3 regions of the Luteibacter sp. 1214 genome follow, and region 2 is predicted to be linked to each of the others. Evidence: predicted binding sites of a transcription regulator. Region 2 holds the regulator's gene; each other region holds the start of a gene.
The links. Region 2 encodes FliA, which starts transcription of late flagellar genes. Its sites were predicted from a motif close to TAAAGTTTNNCNNNCNNNGGCCGATAA; they were not measured.

Region 1 (2,267 bases), on a different contig from region 2:
GCGGCGTCGACATCGCGTGGTAGGTGTCGATGATCGCGGCCATACGCCCGGCGAGCGGAATGGCGGTGCCGGCCAGTCCCGAGGGATAGCCGGTACCGTCGTAACGTTCGTGGTGGGTGAGCACCATGTCGCGCACTTCGTTGTCGACGACACCGGAGTGATCGAGGATGGCGACGCCTTCATTGACGTGCTGACGTGCGAGGCCCCATTCATCGTCGTTCAGCGGTCCGTCGCGACTAAGCAGTTCCTCAGGCAGCTGCGACTTGCCGACATCCATCAGCAGGCCGCCGGCGGCGAGACTGACAATGGCGTCGCTTTCGAAGCCCATGTGCCGCCCGAACGCCGCGGCGAGCGTGCTGCAGCCGATCGCGTGCTGATAGGTATAGCCATCGCGCCGCCGCAGGCTTTCGATCCAGAAGAACGCGTCACCGCTGCGCAGCACACTCTCGACCATGGGGCGCACCGCGTTCTCGACAGCCTGCGGCTCGACCGGCCGACCATGCCGCAAGTCGTCGACCATGCGCGTGGCGAACTCGGCGACGGTGTCGAACGCCTCTCTGGCGCGCGGCATCTCATCGTCGAACGAGGCCGTGTCGGTATACGCGTGTCGACTGACCAGACGCAGGCTCGCCGCAGCACGCGGTGCGGGGGTGGCAACGGCCTTCGGCGCGATGCGCTGCGGGGTGAACCGGCTGTCGGGGACGACCTGACGGTGCATGTCCACGAAGACGTATTTGCAGAAACGACTGAGCGACTCGATGTCCTCACGGGACTCGATGGGCAGGCCCTGCAACGGAAAGGGCGTGTCGGACCAGTCACAGTCCAGGCGACTGACATACATGCCGACCTCCAGGTCGGACACGAAGACACGTCGCTCCACTAAATCGTACGCCACGTTTCCCCTCGCTCCTTTAGCCACGCTGGCCGAATACGCGCACGACTCTAGCGTGTTGCGCGTGTCGATGGCTTATCGGCCCTGCATCCCGATTCTGTAGGTACAGAGTTGTGAAGGTGGCCTTCACGCCGTGTCAGGTTTTCCCGGGTACACCGGTCTGGTCTATCAGGTCATGTCGACCGGGAGAAACTCATGCCGCGCCTTTCCCTGATCCCCGCTCTGCTCCTCGCCCTCACCGCGTGCTCGGCCGCTTCGGCGCGCGACGAGGGTGTCCGCCTGCCCGCCCCCACCGTCGATGCCGCACCGGCCGCTGGCGACGCCACCGCCGTGTTCGCCGGCGGGTGCTTCTGGGGCGTTGAGGGCGTGTTCCAGCACGTCCGCGGCGTGAAAAGCGTCCGCACCGGCTACTCGGGTGGTGACGCCGCTCATGCCAATTACGACGATGTCAGCGACGGTGATACCGGACACGCCGAATCGGTGAAGGTCGTTTACGATCCGGCACAAGTGTCGTACGGGCAGCTGCTGCAGGTGTTCTTCTCGGTGGCGCAGGATCCGACGCTGCTGAACCGGCAGGGGCCCGACTCGGGCACGCAGTACCGGTCGGCGATTTTCTATGCGACGCCGGAGCAGAAGAAGGTGGCGGAGGCATATATCGCCCAGCTGACCGCGGCGCACGCGTTTTCGTCGAAGATCGTGACGGAGGTAACGCCGTTTAAGGGTTTCTATCTCGCGGAGGACGAGCACCAGGACTATATGCGTCTGAATCCGGATGCGATGTACATCGCGATCAACGACCGGCCGAAAGTACTGGCCCTGCAGCGCATTTATCCGGAGCGGTACGTGGCCGGCTGGGCCAACGGCCGCTGAGAACCCCCAACCTCCTGTAGGAGCGCGCCTTGCGCGCGATATCCGGGTCGCGCGCGTGGCCATATCCGGGTCGCGCAGGGCGATACCTGGGTCGCGCGCAGGCGCGCTCCTACATGGGTCAGATCATGGGCAGGTTCAGGCCCTGCTCCCTTGCGCAGGCCACCGCATCCTCGTAGCCCGCATCCGCGTGCCGCATCACGCCGGTGCCGGGATCGTTCCACAGCACGCGGGCCAGCCGCTTGTCCGCCGCCTCGCTGCCGTCGGCCACGATCACCACGCCGCTGTGCTGGCTGTAACCCATGCCGACACCGCCGCCGTGGTGCAGGCTGACCCAGGTCGCCCCGCCCGCCACGTTGAGCATCGCGTTGAGCAACGGCCAGTCGCTGACCGCGTCGCTGCCGTCGCGCATGGCTTCGGTTTCCCGGTTCGGGCTGGCGACCGAGCCGGAATCCAGGTGGTCGCGGCCGATCACGATGGGCGCCTTCAGTTCGCCGTTGCGCACCAT
Region 2 (2,267 bases):
CTTGGCCATGAACGCCTCGACCTGCGCCACGCGCTGACCGGAAAGATCCTGCCACGACTGGGCTTCGACCATTTCGCCCAGGCCGATGTCGCAGCTCTGCGCGAAATCGCCCACGCGCACGGCAAGCGCCGTGGCATTGGCGCCGAACGCCGGATCGGCGTGATCGAGCACGAGCACTTCGTCGGCCTGCTTCGCCAGCGCCTGGGCCTGCGGACGCAGCTTTTCGCTGAAGTCCAGCGTGCGGTGCGCCGCGGTCGAGCTCATCTCGAGCACGTCACGCAGATGCTTGCGCGCATCGCTCATGTTCCCGGGCACGCCGTCGGTCGAAATGTCCGAAGCGAGGCGGCGCACGGATTCGTGCAGGTCGCGCGCAAGGTGGCCCAGCGCCAGGAACAGGTGCTGCTCGCGGCTGCGGATAAGGTTGTCGAGTGCCTTTTCGAAGGCGGCGCCGTCGTCGGCCTCGAGCAGCTCGCGCAGTTCGGGGACGACCTCTTGGCCGGGGGAGAGCATCGTATTCATCGTTATTCCCTTAGCCCGCAGCCGCGGCGAGTCGTTCGAAGATCTTGTCGAGCTTTTCCTTCAGCGTGACCGCCGTGAAAGGCTTGACGACGTAGCCGTTAACACCGCTCTGCGCGGCGGCGATGATCTGGTCGCGGTTGTTTTCCGCGGTCACCATCAGCACCGGCAAGGACTTCAGACCGGCATCGGCGCGGATGGCGCGAAGCAGGTCGATGCCCGTCATGTTGGGCATGTTCCAGTCGGTGACGACGAGGTCGATCGGCTGCGAGCGCAGCAACGCGAGGGCCGCGTTACCGTCTTCGGCTTCCTGGATGAGCGTGTTGGTGAAACCCAACTCGACCAGGAGATTCCTGACGATGCGCCGCATGGTGGAAAAGTCGTCCACCACGAGGATCTTCATGTTCTTGTCCAAAACTGCTCTCCGCCACGTGCTTTTTCTTTACCGGCGACGGCACCGCGATGCCGTCACTGCTTGTCTTTCCAACCCGTCATGCGTGCACGCAGGCGAATCAGGGCCTGGCCATGGATCTGGCACACGCGCGACTCGCTCACACCAAGTACCACACCGATTTCTTTCAGGTTGAGCTCTTCATCGTAGTACAGCGACATCACCAGCTTCTCGCGTTCCGGCAGGCCGTCGATCGATTGCGCCAACGCGTCGCGCAGGCCGTTCTTCTCGAAGTTGCCTTCCGGGCCCGAGGCGTCGGGGTCCGCGACGTCGATCGCCGCGCCTTCGTCGCCTTCCGGCGCCGTGAGGCTCAGCAACCGCGCGCTCGCCGCGTCGGCCAGAATCTGGTTGTACTCCATGGCGTCGATACCCAGCCGCTTCATCACTTCCGCGTCTTCGGCGTCGCCACCCGTTTCGTTCTCGATCTGCCTCGTTACTTCAGCCACCTCGCGCAACTTCCGGTGGACGGAGCGCGGGGTCCAGTCCGTCTTGCGCAGTTCGTCCAGCATGGCGCCACGAATGCGGATGCCCGCATAGGTCTCGAAGCTGGCCGCGCGAGTCGGCGAGTAATTTCTTGCGGCCTCGAGCAGTCCGATCATTCCAGCCTGCATGAGGTCATTCGCGTCCACGCTTGGCGGCAGGCGGCCCATCAGGTGATAGGCGATCCGGCGCACCAGGGGTGCATGCGTTTTAACCAGTTGATCCGCTGGAACTCTAGTGATTTCAAGGTATTCGCTAGCGACACTCACAGCGGCAGCCCTCCCCCCATGTGGTTCCGTTCGGCGAAAAAGCCGATGCGACCCTGCACCCGGGGTTCGGGTTCACCCCATGTATCGACCGACCGGGCCAGATTCTTGAATCCCACCGCCGAGCGGCTGCTCGGCCAGGCGTCGACCACGGCCGCCTGGCGGCGGATGGCCTGACGCAGGTACTCGTCGTGCGGAACCATGCCCATGAAATCCAGGGACACGTCCAGGAAGCGGTTGGTCACGCGGGCCAGCTTCTCGAACAGCTGACGGCCTTCCTGCGCATGGCGGACCATATTGGCGACGATGCGGAAGCGGTTCACGTCGAACTCGCGGCTCATCACCTTGATCAGCGCGTAGGCGTCGGTCAGCGAGGCCGGCTCGTCGCAGACCACGACCACCACTTCGTCGGAGGCTGCCGCGAACATCGACACGCTGTCGGAGATGCCGGCGGCGGTGTCGACGATCAGATATTCGGGGGCGACCGGGTATTCGTCGAAGGCGCGGATCACGGCGGCGTGCTCGATATTCGGCAGCTGCGCCATGCGGCGCGC
Region 3 (2,267 bases), on a different contig from region 2:
TACGGCATTCCGACCGATACGCCGATGTACGAGAAGAATGGCTGGACCGGTGACGGCATGGTCGGTGCGGACATGTTCCTGCGGAACCTCGACACGGGACGCCTGCTGGCGAAATGGGTCCGCGATATCGCCGACACGCGCGGGCCCGATGGTGCCCCGTTGCTGATCGCACCCAACCCCGGCTGGGGCAAGGTGCGCGCGCCCACCTGGCACTCGGCGTACGTGTTCATCCCCTGGTCGCTGTGGATGCAGACGGGAGACCGTCGACCCATGGAGGAACACCTCGATGGCATCTCGCGCTATGTCGCGATGGAGGATGCCCGGTCGCCGGGAGGCATCGCGGACACCGAACTGGGTGACTGGGTCAGTCCCGAGACCGACCCGGGTGGCGAGAACGCGCCCGAGGACAAGCATGTCGCAGCGACGGCGTACCTCTACGGCATGGAGCGTACGGTGGCGAGCATGTATCGCCTCAGCGGCGACACAAAGCGCGCGGACGGTTTCGACGCGAAGGCGGCGATCGTGCGCGATGCGTTCAATGCGCGCTTCCTCGACCGCGACGCCGCCCGATACCGTGGGGAAGGGGATAGCGGCTACCGCCAGGCGCACAACCTGCTGGCGCTGTCGTTCGGGCTCGTGCCCGACGCGTTGCGCGAGCGGGTCGCCGCCGGCGTGGCGGCGGATGCGAAAACGCGGGGCGATCACCTCGACACGGGTGCGCTCGCGACGAAGGTGATTCTGCCGGTGCTCACCGCGACCGGTCACGCCGATGAAGCCTGGCGTATCGCGACGCAGACGACGTTTCCGAGCTGGGGGTTCTGGCGCGACCACGGGGCGACCAGCTTGTGGGAGCACTGGAAGCTCGCATCGCGCTCCAGGGGCCATTACTTCCTGGGCACCGTGGACGACTGGCTCTTTGGCGATGTCGCGGGCCTGCGTCCGCTGGAGGCGGGATGGCGCCGGTTCGAGGTGCGTCCCGCGCTGACAGCATGGCTGGACCACGCATCGGCATCGGTGATGACGCCTTATGGCGAGGCCTCGGTGGCCTGGAGCAAAGAGGGTGGGAAAGTGGTGGCCGAGGTGCTTGTGCCGGTGGGGGCGGAGGCGGTGGTGCGGTTACCGGGGCGGGGCGAGGTGGTGGTTTCCTCGGGGAGGCATCGCTTTTCCACGCCGTAGGTGAGTCGCGTGAGGGAGGCGCCTGCTCTTTACCGGATGATGCGCTGCCGCATTGTCCCTTCACATCTCTGCAATAAAGTTTGACGCCCGGCTTGCCGATAACGCTTATACGGGGAATCACGGGGGTGAGGGGCATGTCGTCGATAAAAAACTGGTTTGGCCGCACGCGGCTGAATACGCGCGTGTGGATGGTGATGACGGTCGTGGTGCTCGGCCTCTTGGCGCAGACCGTGATGTCGGGCATCGAAAGCCGCGCGGTGCAGATGCGCGACCTGCAGGACACGCTGACCCAGCACGTGGACGCGGCGATCGCCATCGTCGACGGCTACCACGCGCGAGCCGCCCGGGGTGAGATGAGCGACGTGGAAGCCCGTGTCGCCGCCCTTGAGGTGGTCGAGTCGATGCGCTGGGACGACGGCAAGGGCTACGTGTTCGCTTTCGATTCGACGCTGGCCATGCGTATGCATCCTCTGCGCCACGACGAGGTCGGCCAGAACATCCGCGACGATGCGGATGGCAAGGGCTTCCACCATTACGAGGCCATGCTCAAGGCGGATATCGCCGCCGGCCACGGCGTCACGCGTTACACGCAGATCATGCCCAAGACGAAGGAGCTGCGCGACAAGATCAGCTACTCGTCGTGGTACAAGCCGTGGGATCTGCATCTGATTTCCGGTGCCTACTTCGATGATATCGACGCCGCCTTCGCCGCGCAGCTGAAACGCGACCTGATGAAGTCGGGCATCATCGCGGTGCTCGCGATGTTCATCGTCTGGCTGTCCATGAGCAGCATCCGTACCACGGTGGGCGGCGAGCCGCGTGACGCGGTGGAGATCGCCGGGCGTATCGCCGGGGGCGATCTGCGCACCGATGGCACCACGTTCGCGCCCGCCAGCCTGCTCGGCGCGCTCGAGCGCATGCGCGCCACGCTGTCGTCCATCGTGACCGAGGTACAGGAAGGCGCACATGTCGTGTCGACCACCTCGGGCGAGATTGCCCGTGGCAACGACGACCTGTCGCAGCGCACGCAGGAACAGGCGTCCAGCCTCGAAGAAACCGCCGCGTCGATGGAAGAGATGACCGCGACGGTG

Region 1: the regulator FliA is predicted to act here: its motif matches at 968-994, upstream of J2X57_RS18730 (HD-GYP domain-containing protein).
Region 3: the regulator FliA is predicted to act here: its motif matches at 1,252-1,278, upstream of J2X57_RS15170 (methyl-accepting chemotaxis protein).

Annotation. Positions count from the first base shown of each region.
Region 1 is NZ_JAVDSQ010000011.1:97,048-99,314, forward strand. It holds gene J2X57_RS18730 (HD-GYP domain-containing protein) at 1-895, opposite strand, end outside; gene msrA (peptide-methionine (S)-S-oxide reductase MsrA) at 1,088-1,762, shown strand; gene hutU (urocanate hydratase) at 1,881-2,267, opposite strand, start outside.
Region 2 is NZ_JAVDSQ010000004.1:301,622-303,888, reverse strand. It holds gene J2X57_RS12305 (protein phosphatase CheZ) at 1-519, opposite strand, end outside; gene cheY (chemotaxis response regulator CheY) at 530-931, opposite strand; gene J2X57_RS12295 (RNA polymerase sigma factor FliA) at 985-1,716, opposite strand; gene J2X57_RS12290 (P-loop NTPase) at 1,713-2,267, opposite strand, start outside.
Region 3 is NZ_JAVDSQ010000006.1:259,622-261,888, reverse strand. It holds gene J2X57_RS15175 (family 78 glycoside hydrolase catalytic domain) at 1-1,176, shown strand, start outside; gene J2X57_RS15170 (methyl-accepting chemotaxis protein) at 1,311-2,267, shown strand, end outside.